Regions from separate parts of the Bradyrhizobium sp. 33ap4 genome, predicted to be linked through region 2. Evidence: riboswitches for the same ligand, from Rfam matches in the RefSeq annotation. Region 2 holds a riboswitch; each other region holds the start of a gene.

Region 1 (3,725 bases), on a different contig from region 2:
TGGATCATGGTCGCACCCGCATTCTCGAGATCCCTGACTTCGTCTCGGATCGCGAGCGCAAGTTGGCGGCAGGCCTCGCTTCTGGGAATATCATCGCGAACAAACGACCAGTTCAAAATCGTTACCGGTCCGGTCAACATCGCCTTCATCGGCTTGTTGGTTAGTGATTGCGCGTAGCGCCACCAGTCCACGGTGATCGGCTTCGGCCGCGAGACGTCGCCAAACAGGATCGGTGGCCGAACGCAGCGCGAGCCATAGGATTGTACCCAGCCGTTTTTGGTAAATGCGAAGCCGGAGAGTTGCTCGCCGAAGTACTGCACCATGTCATTGCGCTCGAACTCGCCGTGCACGAGCACGTCCAGGCCAATGTCCTCCTGCCAACGGACAGCACGCGCAGTCTCCTCCTTGAGAAACTTGTCGTATTGCCCGTCGCTCATCGAGCCTCTCGCGTGCGCCGCGCGGGCATTACGCACCTCTGCGGTCTGCGGAAACGATCCGATCGTCGTGGTCGGAAACGCCGGCAGTTTGAAGCGCTTGCGTTGGATCTCGGCACGGCTGGCAAATGGGCTGACGCGCCGTCGCATGGTCTGATTGATCGCACTGATCCGGACGGCGACATTGGCGTCACGGATCTTCGGGGAAGTTCCGCGGCGGGTGGTAACGCGCTCCGATTCCGCAAGAGCGTCGGCGACATCTTGATCGCCTGCGAGTGCCCGTGCCAAGGTCGCAAGCTCGCGAATCTTCTGAACCGAGAACGCAAGCCAACTCTTGACATCGGAAGCAAGCTCCGTTTCGAGTTCAACATCGACCGGCACGTGAAGCAGCGAACAGGATGGGGCGATCTGTACGCGATCCTTGCCGAGCTTCGCAATGGCGGGATCGAGCCGCTGGCGCAGCGCCGACAAATTCGTCCGCCACACATTGCGACCGTCTATCACGCCGAGTGACATGACGAGTTCACTTCGCCCGGCAGCAATGATCTGATCCAATAACTCCGGCGCCCGAACCAGATCGACATGCAGGCCGGCAATAGGTAGGCGCAAGGCGGTGTGAAGATTGTCGCCAAGGTGGCCGAAATAGCTGGCAACCATGATCTTGATGGCCGGCCCTTCCTTGGCGAGCCGGCCATAGGCATGCAGCAAAGATTTTTTTGGCCCCTCATCCAGATCAAGGACCATGCAGGGCTCGTCAAACTGAACCCAATTTGCTCCGCGTTTGGCCAATTCCTGCAGAACCTCGATATAGACAGGTAGCAGGTCATCCAGGAGTGACAGTGGCTGGAACGCGGGATCCGCACTCTTGCCTAGCTTCAAGAAAGTGACCGGGCCGATCAGGACAGGGCGAGTCTGAAAGCCAAGGGCCTTGGCTTCCTCATACTCCTCGATAGGCTTGCGAGAGGAGAGCCTGAAAGTCTGTCCCCGATGAAATTCCGGAACCATGTAGTGGTAGTTGGTATCGAACCACTTGGTCATCTCCTGCGCGGGTGCGCCATAGCCGCGAGGTCCGTGACCGCAACTCGCATCCTGACTGCCGCTTTGTGAACCGCGTGCCATGGCGAAATACGTCTTGAGAGAAGCAGGCTCGGCTTTCGAGGCATAGACTTCCGGGATGGCGCCGACCATGACACTGGTGTCGAGCACCTGATCGTATAGCGAAAAATCGTTCGACGGAATGATGGTGACACCGAGGGATTTCTGGCGCGCCCAGTTCGCCGCACGTAGGCCGGCTGCGTCCTCGAGCAACTGCTGTTCGCTGATTCTTCCGGCCCAATAGCTTTCGAGCGCGAGTTTAAGCTCGCGTCTTGGACCGATGCGCGGCGTTCCGAGCGTGGCAACCGGAAGCGAGAGAAGAGACATAGCGTTAACCCCATGTTGGGGGCAAAGGCCATGGCGGACGCAGGCAGGAGACGTCGCGCGAGCGACGGCTGCTTGGCGCACCACCGGGACACCCCGCCCGTGGACGAACATATTGTCGGGGCAGGTCTCCTGGCTCGCGGGTCATCGCCACTGTCCGGCCTTCCCGAAGCCGCGCAGGCTTCAGTGACTCTGTTGGACAGCGGCTCGCCGCTCACAGTTGCGGGGGCAGCGCCGGCATCACCGGCTTCCCTCTTAGCTCCGGATCAAACAGGAACCGGAGAACCTCGACGACTTGGATTATCGGCAAGACAACTCCGCCGTCAACCTCTCAAATTGATGCTGCGACGTCTCCTACGTGTTGACGATGCACGGCCACTCTTGATCGGGACGTTGAAGGCACTCTCCAATCACAAATATCGGGGTGACCATCTGCGAGGCGCGTTGGCGTCGGACCGCGCGTCAGATCATGGAAGAGACGAATGCGGCCTGGGCGATGAAGGTCACGGTGCCGAGGCAGGACGCTCTTCACGCGATCCAGCTTTCGAACATTCATCGAGCACCCTTCGCTACGTCCCCCTTTCTCCACCAACAACCAGTGTGAATAGGCGCGCTATACGCTAAATCCGCCGGCATACTCAGCGAGCATGTTGATCTACGACCAATCCTGGTAGGCGCCATGCGGACGTTTTTTGGCGATACTGCGAAAAGCAAGCATAGTGAATCACCAACGAAAAGAGTAGCTCGCAATGAAAATGGCTGTTTGGAGTGCCCTCACCGTCTTTGCTGCTGCCGTCTTTGCGGTCGGCCTGTTCGGCTGGATAGCAAGGCCACTTATGAACCCGGCCGTCAGACAGATGCTCTCGAACGTTTTGAGCAGTTCAAGCCGAAGCTAGCTCAACCCGAGGCTTGGCCTTCTTGCCCGGTCGATACGACTGCATGGAAGCGCAGCTCCTCCAATGTTGACTACGGCGACGAACTGATAGACGCCGGTCACGAAGCGGGCCATCACGCGAGCGGCGAAGGCCTCGTCCCATCGTCTGCCTTACTTTTGAACTTGCGAGCGCCAATTCCTAATCGCTCGCCGCTGATGGGCGGCTTCGCCTCGTTGTCGGCCATAAAGCGCCTAGCACAACCGGCTGAGGCACTCTCGACCTTGGCAGCAGCGGCAACGACCCCGGACCACACCGGTTCGATGGCGGCAAACCTGCACTCAATTGTCGTCTGGCTTCTGGCAGCGAGGCTTTCAAAACTGCGCTGCTCGGAGATCCAGTGCGTGACAGGAATGAGCCACGAAAGTCGCTGCGAATAGGCTTAATGGCAACATAAATAAGGTGCGCAGGTCGGGAAGTCGACAAAGGCGGCACAAATCTGGTGCGAACTGCCTGCTATTGCCTGGCACGAAGAATGCAAGTCCTCGCTTGCCCAGGCTTCTCCTCCTGGGCTGGTCCAGCATTGCAAGTTGAAGCTTTGGCTGACCACTGAAGTTAGCGGCGCGTGACATCGAGGGACAGCGCCTGCAGCGCGGGACATCAGCAGGTGCTCGCGTCACGTTGCCGCTAACTTCTAGCGATCTCGTAGAGCACGTCGAAGATTGTCCGCTTTGGAATTGACGCGTGGATGAGAACCAGATGGGCCGGCAGCAATGAAGAGAATGTCTGGAACGCGCGTGCTTTGGTTCTGTCTCGGTCGATCGCTGATCTGCCTGGCCGGGCTGGCAGCGACAAACAGCAACGTTCGCGCCAACGACAGCGCGCTTGTCGAAAGGGTCAAGTCAACGTGGCGAGCGCAAGACGGCGAGACTATAGAACAAATCATCTCCAAGGTCTCGAAGGTGGCTCACTTCGTCCCTCGGTCATGGGGAGTCGCTGA
Region 2 (3,725 bases):
GGCGGTGGCGTTGCCGGGAATCCGGCTCTGGGTGTTGGCCTGATCGTTGTCCATGATGCGCGAGCTCCAGGCCCGCACCGTGGCGTCGAGCACCAGATAGTTCTGCCAGATATTCCAGGTGACGCCGAGATTGCCGGTGTAGCGCGACACCAGCGGCACGTCGTTGCCGGTCCAGATGCCTTCGCGGAACACCGCGCGGGTGATCGCCATGCCGCCGCGCAGGGTCACCGTATCGCTGAACTTGAGCGAGGCACTGGTTTCCGAGCCACAGCGGCGGGTGGGGTCGAGGTTGGTGTTGAAGAACAGCACCGGGTTGAAATGGATCTCGTTCTCGAGATCCATCAGATAGACGCTGGTCTGGACCTGAAACAGGTTGGTCTTGACCCGGAAGCCGCCCTCGACATCCTGCGAGGTCTGGGTCTTGAGCTGGAAATTCTGCGGGATCGGGGCGAAGGTCAGCGGATCGAACGACGGTCCGGATGCGACGCGCTCGTCGACATCGGGCGTGCGGAACGCGCGCGCCGCGCGGCCGAACACCGAGAAGGTGTCGGTCAGGCGATGCTCGGCGCCGACATGCAGGGCGTATTGCGTCTCGTTGCTGTCGAGCGGTGCCGCCTGCGTGTCGAACGCGAATGGCGCATTCGGGTCGTAGCGATCGCGCGCCGAGATGCTGGTATTCTGGACGCGCGCGCCGTAGGAGATGTCGGTCGTTGGCAACAGGCCCAGCGTATGTTGCCAATAGCCGGCCACGCTCTGCTGCTCGATATTGTAGATGTGGAACGGGTCGACGCCCTGATAGGCGCCGCGCGCCTCGCGGAAGCTCGAATCGTAATAGTCGATGCCGGTCAGGATCGTCGACGGCACGCCCAGCATCACATTCTTGACGCTGAGCCGCGGCGTCAGCGACCAGGTCTGCAGCGCGGCATCATTGTAGGTCGAAGCGAAGCTGATGGTCGGCATCGTGCCGAAGAAGCCGCTCTGCGTCTCGCGCTGCCGCCAGCCGCCGTCGACGATGAGGTCGACGCCGTTCATCAGCGTCTTGGTGAAGCCGGCGGTGACGCTGGCGGTCTGCTGGTTGGCATAGTCGAAGGGCGTCGCGGCGCCGCGGCGATCGGTGAGCAGCTCGTTCACGCCGATCGACGGATCGACCAGCCGTCCGCCGGGTAGGCCGAGCTTCTGGTCGCTGCCGGTGACGGTCAGGAAGGCGGTGAGATCAGGCGTCGTGTAGTTGATGTTGCCGACGGCGTTGCGCTGGTCGAGCGCATTGTTGACGCGGTAGCCGTCGGACTTGATGCCATTGCCGTAGAACGAGGTGGACCACGGTCCGGAATTGAGCGCTGCGGAGACCGCGGCCATGCGGGTGTTGAACGAGCCAGCTCCGGCCTCGGCCCGCATCGTCGTCGGCGGGCCGCCGACGCCGGTCTTGGTGATGATGTTGACGACGCCGCCCACCGCATTGTCGCCGTAAAGCACCGCGCCGCTGTTGCCGCGCGTGATCTCGATGCGCTCGATCGAATCGAGCGGAATCGTGGTGAGGTCGAAGCCGGCCTTGTCGACGTCGTTGAGGCGGCGGCCGTTGAGCAGGAACAGCGTATTGTCGGTCGCGAATGCGCCGAAGCCGCGCAGGTCGACCGACGTCTTGGCGCCGTTCGGTCCGCCATAGGGCGTTTGCAGCTGCACGCCCGGCACCTGCGCGAGGATCTCGGGTAACGACTGCACCGGCGAATGCGCGATGTCGTCGGCGGTGATCACGGCCGAGGAGGTGCCGACAATGCCGGCGAACTGGCGGCCGCCGGTGCCGCCCGTTCCGGTGGCCACACCGGTCCCTATCGTGCCCGATCCGGCTCCGCTGCCTGTATTGTTGCCTTGCGAGGTGCCCGGCGCCGGGCGTCGCGGCGCCGGCGCTTCGTCAGCGGCCGGCCTGGCGCGCGTGACGTTCTGGTCGCCCGGCTTGGTGACTTCGATCGCCGGCAGCTGATCGGGAGCGGGTGCCTCCTGCGCCCGCGCTGCGGAGACAAGGAATGCCGGCGCGAGCATCGTCGCCGGCGCGATCATCGTCGACGCGAGCAGAAGCGCGCGGCGCCGCCGATGGAAAGGGAAGGAGAACATAAGCAAGGCCTCGGCAACGTCAGTGGCACGTCACCGCGAACCAGTCTCACCATCGTGCTCACAGCATCAGGTGAAGCTCATGCCTGTACTCCCCGACCGGCAGCATCGCGTGTGACCACGGCTGACGGCAGGTCTCCTGGCTCGCGGGTCGTTACCCTTCGTCGCCTTCCCAGGACCGAGATTCCCAGTGGCCTGTGACGAAGGATTCACCGCATACAGTTGCGGGGGCAGCCGCGGCGTTGGGGAAGTTTCCCCGTACCGCATTCCCTTTTCATCTCATGAAAGAACCGTCATGTTCATCTAGGGTTCGGCCGGGTAGCAAAGTCAATCCGGCGGAAGTCGGGCGGCGGCCGCGCGGCCACGGTTTTTGTCGAGTGTCGCTTGTCTGCCACGGCGATCGCTGTAAGAGCATGGATCCGATGAGCGTGCAGGATTTTGCCTTGGCGGCCGAGGTCGCGGCGCGGCGCCGGTGGGGCGCCACGGCGGCGCTGCTCGCGCTCGTGGTCCTGTTGTGCGTGCTCTCGCTCGGCATCGGGCCGGTGCGGCTGTCGCCGCTCGCGGTGGTCGAGGCGCTGTTCGGCGGCAGCAGCGATGTGGCGCAGGTGATCGTGCGCGAGATCCGCCTGCCGCGCACCATCCTGGCATTTGCGATCGGCGGCATTCTCGGGCTGTCCGGTGCGGCGCTGCAAGGGCTGCTGCGCAATCCGCTGGCCTCGCCGTCGCTATTCGGCGCGCCGCAATCGGCGGCGTTCGGCGCGGTGCTGGTGATCGCGCTGGGCCTCGCCGATGTGCGCTCCTACGCGCTGCCGGTGGTGGCGATCATCGCCGCGTTCGGCTCGGTGTTCGCGCTGCTTGCGATCGCCGGCCGCAATGCCGGGCTGTTGATCCTGATCCTCGCTGGGCTCGCGATCTCGAGCTTTGCGGGAGCCGCGACCGCACTGGTGATGAATCTCTCGAGCAATCCGTTTGTGGTGCTGGAGATCGCGTTCTGGCTGCTCGGCTCGCTGGAGGACCGCAGCTTCCAGCACGTGGCGCTGGCGCTGCCCTTCATCGTCGCGGGCGCCGCCATCCTGCTCAGCCAGGCGAGCGCCTTCCGCGCGCTGACGCTTGGCGAGGAGGCGGCGCAGAGCCTCGGCGTCGACGTCGGGCGGTTGCGGCTCTTCGTGATCACGGGCGTGGCGCTCGGCGTCGGCGGCGCGGTCGCAGTCACCGGCACGATCGGTTTCATCGGCCTCGTCGCGCCGCATCTGATGCGTCCCGTGATCGGTCACGATCCGGCGCGGCTCTTGGTGCCGAGCGCGCTCACCGGCTCGGCGCTGCTGCTCGCCGCCGACATCGCGGTGCGCATCATTCCTTCAACCTCGGACATCAAGGTCGGCGTGCTGACCTCGATCATCGGCGTGCCGTTCTTCCTCTATCTGATCATGCGCGAGCGCCGCGCGCTCGGCGGAGGCGTGGCATGACGCTGCTCTCCGCCGCGGCGCTCAATGCCTCGCTCGGCAGCCGCAAGGTGCTGCACGATGTCTCGCTGTCGCTGCCGTCGGGCCATCTGGTCGCGCTGGTCGGCCCGAACGGCGCCGGCAAGACCACGCTGCTGCGTGCACTGGCCGGGCTGA
Region 3 (3,725 bases), on a different contig from region 2:
GATCTTGCACTGGCCGGGCTTGCGCGCCTCGCCGAGCCCGAGCGCATCTTCGGCCGGAAGTTCGCCGGCGCGGACGAACCAGGGCAGCACGCCAAAGCCGCGCCACGCCGTGCGTTCTTCGATCAGGCGATAGCCGTCGTCGAACAATGTCGGATCGCCGCGGAATTTGTTGATGACAAAGCCTTGGATCATCGCGGCATCATCAGGGTCGATCACCATCTTGATGCCGACGAGCTGCGCGATCACGCCGCCGCGGTCGATGTCGCCGACCAGCACCACGGGCACGTCTGCTTTGCGCGCAAATCCCATATTGGCGATATCGGCTTTGCGTAAGTTGACCTCGGCGGGACTGCCGGCGCCCTCGACCAGCACCAGATCGGCGCGCTGCTTCAGGCGCGCAAAACTCTCCAGCACCGCGCCCGTCAGCGATGGTTTCATGCCGGCATATTCGCGCGCGCGTGCGGTGGCGATCCGTTTGCCGTGCACGATGACCTGGGCGCCGACATCGGTCTCGGGCTTCAGCAGCACCGGGTTCATGTCGGTGTGCGGCTCGACGCCGGCGGCGAGCGCCTGCAACGCCTGTGCGCGGCCGATCTCGCCGCCATCGACGGTCACGGCGGCGTTGTTCGACATGTTCTGCGGCTTGAACGGCAGCACGCGCAGGCCGCGCCGTCTCGCGGCGCGGGCGAGGCCGGCGACGATGAGCGATTTGCCCACGTCCGAGCCGGCTCCCTGGATCATCAATGCGCGCGCCATCGTGATGCCCGTCAGAACTCGACGCCCGGCTGGGCCTTGATGCCGGAGCGGAACGGATGCTTTACCAGCGTCATCTCGGTGACGAGATCGGCAATCTCGATTAGCTCCTCCTTGGCGTTGCGCCCGGTGAGCACGACATGGGTCATCGGCGGCTTCGACGTGGTCAGGAAGTCGACGACATCGGCGATCGCAAGGTAATCGTAGCGTAGCGCGATGTTGATCTCGTCGAGCACGACCATGCGCAGGCTCGGGTCTGCGATCAGCTGCTTGGCCTTTTCCCAGCCGGCTTGCGCTGCCGCGATGTCGCGGGCGCGATCCTGCGTCTCCCAGGTAAAGCCTTCGCCCATTGCGTGGAATTGACAGAGATCGCCGAAATGCCCGGTGAGCAGGCGGCGCTCGCCGGTATCCCAGGCGCCCTTGATGAACTGCACCACGGCGCAGGGAAAGCCGTGCGCCACACAGCGCACAATCATGCCGAACGCGGAGGACGATTTTCCTTTGCCGGCGCCGGTATGGACGATGATCAGGCCCTTTTCACCGCTCTTGGTCGCCATGATGCGGTCGCGGGCGGCCTTCTTTTTCGCCATCTTGTCCGCGTGGCGCGCATCCGGCGAAAGATCGGTGCCGACGGCGCCGTCTTCAGCGCCCTTTCCATCAGAAGTCATCACATTCCTTCGGCTTGACAAGTGCGAGGCTTGGACGAATGGTGGTCCCGCGTCGGTTCCTGTCCTACGACAGGCGAAGAGGGAATGCGATAGGGCTCCGCTAAATCGGGCCCGAAGCGCAGCCGCCCCCGCGACCGTGACCGGAGAGATGCCCAAGCCACTGATTCCATACGGAGTCGGGAAGGTGGGCATCGAAGGGTAAAACCTGCTCCGCAAGCCGGGAGACCTGCCAACGCAGCATGTTGTGAAACCGGCGGACGGGGTGTTCCGCGACGGGGAACGAACCTGTCCAAAATCGGTTCGTGTGCCTCATCGCTTCCCGCTGTCAATCCAGGAAGGGCGATGAGCGTTACACTTCATGTCTGCATCACCTGCCGCGCCGGCCAGACGCCGGCGGAAGGTGAGCTCGCGCCCGGTGCACGCCTGCATGCCGCGCTTGTCGAGGCCGGCGTGCCTGATGACGTCAATCTGGTTCCCGTCGCATGCCTGTCGGCCTGCAGCCAGGGTTGCTCGGTCGCGCTCAGCGCGCCGGGGCGGTGGTCCTATGTCTACGGCCGACTGTCCGCTGATAATGCCGCGGATGTGATCGCCGGTGCCTCCGCCTATGCGGCGGCGCCCGACGGCATCGTGCCGTGGCGCAGCCGTCCGGAAATCTTCCGCAAGCAATCGCTCGCCCGCATTCCACCTCTTCCCGTCGTGCCGGAGGCCGCAGAATGACCACGCTCGCCAAAATTCCGGTCACCGTCGTGACCGGCTTTCTCGGCTCCGGCAAGACGACGCTGATCCAGCATCTGATCCGCAATGCCAACGGCAAGAAGCTCGCGGTGCTGGTCAACGAATTCGGCAGCGAAGGCGTCGACGGCGACATCCTGAAGTCGTGCGCCGACGCCAATTGTCCGGCCGAGAACATCGTCGAACTCGCCAATGGCTGTATCTGCTGCACCGTCGCCGATGATTTCATCCCGGCGATGGAGCAGTTGCTGGCGCGGAACGTGAAGCCCGATCACATCGTGATCGAAACTTCCGGGCTCGCGCTGCCGAAGCCGCTGCTGAAAGCGTTCGACTGGCCGGAGATCCGTTCGCGGATCACGGTCGACGGCGTGATCGCGCTCGCCGACGCCGAGGCCGTCGCCGCCGGCCGTTTTGCGCCTGATCCGGCCGCGGTGGATGCGCAGCGTGCGGCGGACGACAATCTCGACCACGAGACGCCGCTGTCGGAAGTGTTCGAGGACCAGATCGCATGTGCCGATATCGTGCTGCTGACCAAGGCGGACCTCGCGGGGGCGGAGGGGATCAAGGCAGCGAAAGAGGTGATCGCGGCCGAGATGCCGCGCGAGGTGCCGATGTTGCCCGTCGTCGACGGCACGATCGACGCGCGCGTGATCCTCGGGCTCGGGGCGGCGGCGGAAAGCGATCTCGCGGCGCGGCCGTCGCATCACGATGGCGAGGAGGAACACGAGCACGACGATTTCAATTCCGTCGTGATCGATCTTCCGGAAGTTTCGGATGTCGACGCGCTGGTCGCCTCGATCAAGGGGCTGGCGCGCGAGCAGAACGTGCTGCGCGCCAAGGGCTACATCGCGGTCGAAGGCAAGCCGATGCGGCTGTTGGTGCAATCGGTCGGCGAGCGGGTGCGGCATCAGTTCGACATGCCCTGGGGTGCCCGGGCGCGGCGGTCGAAGCTCGTCGTGATCGGCGAACATGCCGACATCGATGAAGCCGCGATCAGGGCACGGCTTGGTGTCTGATGCACGTCGTCTTCCGCGAGAGCCGCGGCCTTGAGGAGACCGCGACGCCAAGGGACCTCGGCCAGGATCCGGCCGATCTCGTGGTGTTGTCGTTTTCCGACAGCGATCTTGCTGCCTTCGCGGCCGGCTGGCGGCGGGGCCGTGCTGCGCTGCCGTCGCTGCGGCTCGCCAATCTCGCGGAGCTGCGCCATCCGCTGTCGGTCGATACCTATATCGAGCGGACGCTCTCGCACGCCCGCGGCATTCTGGTGCGGCTGATCGGCGGCGAGCCCTATTGGTCATACGGGCTGGCCGCGGTGCATCGGCTGGCGAAGGAGCGCGGCATCGCCCTGGTCGTGCTGCCGGCCGATGGCCGCGACGATCTGCGGCTGGATGAGTTCTCGACCTTGCCGGTCTCGACGCTGCGCCGTCTGAAGGTGCTGTGCGACAAGGGCGGCCCCGTTGCGGCGCAGGCCGTGATCGCGCAACTGGCGCTGGCGTCCGGACTTTATGCCGGACCCGTGGTCGGCGAGATCGATCTTCCCGAGATCGGCGTCTACGATTCCCAGCGCGGTGC

What was found. A riboswitch is a leader RNA that binds a small molecule or an ion and turns the genes downstream of it on or off. The one in region 2 is predicted to bind cobalamin.
Region 1: linked by a shared signal. The riboswitch ahead of metE (5-methyltetrahydropteroyltriglutamate--homocysteine S-methyltransferase) and the one ahead of Q2M23_RS35925 (TonB-dependent receptor) in region 2 are both predicted to bind cobalamin.
Region 3: linked by a shared signal. The riboswitch ahead of Q2M23_RS16850 (DUF1636 family protein) and the one ahead of Q2M23_RS35925 (TonB-dependent receptor) in region 2 are both predicted to bind cobalamin.

Annotation. Positions count from the first base shown of each region.
Region 1 covers NZ_JAUMTJ010000012.1:106,029-109,753, reverse strand. The annotation lists gene metE (5-methyltetrahydropteroyltriglutamate--homocysteine S-methyltransferase) at 1-1,856, opposite strand, end outside; cobalamin riboswitch at 1,958-2,158, opposite strand; gene Q2M23_RS11690 (hypothetical protein) at 2,533-3,165, shown strand; gene Q2M23_RS11685 (nodulate formation efficiency C protein) at 3,508-3,725, shown strand, end outside.
Region 2 covers NZ_JAUMTJ010000066.1:13,324-17,048, reverse strand. The annotation lists gene Q2M23_RS35925 (TonB-dependent receptor) at 1-2,109, opposite strand, end outside; cobalamin riboswitch at 2,218-2,416, opposite strand; gene Q2M23_RS35920 (FecCD family ABC transporter permease) at 2,529-3,572, shown strand; gene Q2M23_RS35915 (ABC transporter ATP-binding protein) at 3,569-3,725, shown strand, end outside.
Region 3 covers NZ_JAUMTJ010000019.1:132,745-136,469, reverse strand. The annotation lists gene Q2M23_RS16860 (cobyric acid synthase) at 1-756, opposite strand, end outside; gene cobO (cob(I)yrinic acid a,c-diamide adenosyltransferase) at 768-1,421, opposite strand; cobalamin riboswitch at 1,458-1,670, shown strand; gene Q2M23_RS16850 (DUF1636 family protein) at 1,764-2,138, shown strand; gene cobW (cobalamin biosynthesis protein CobW) at 2,135-3,169, shown strand; gene cobN (cobaltochelatase subunit CobN) at 3,169-3,725, shown strand, end outside.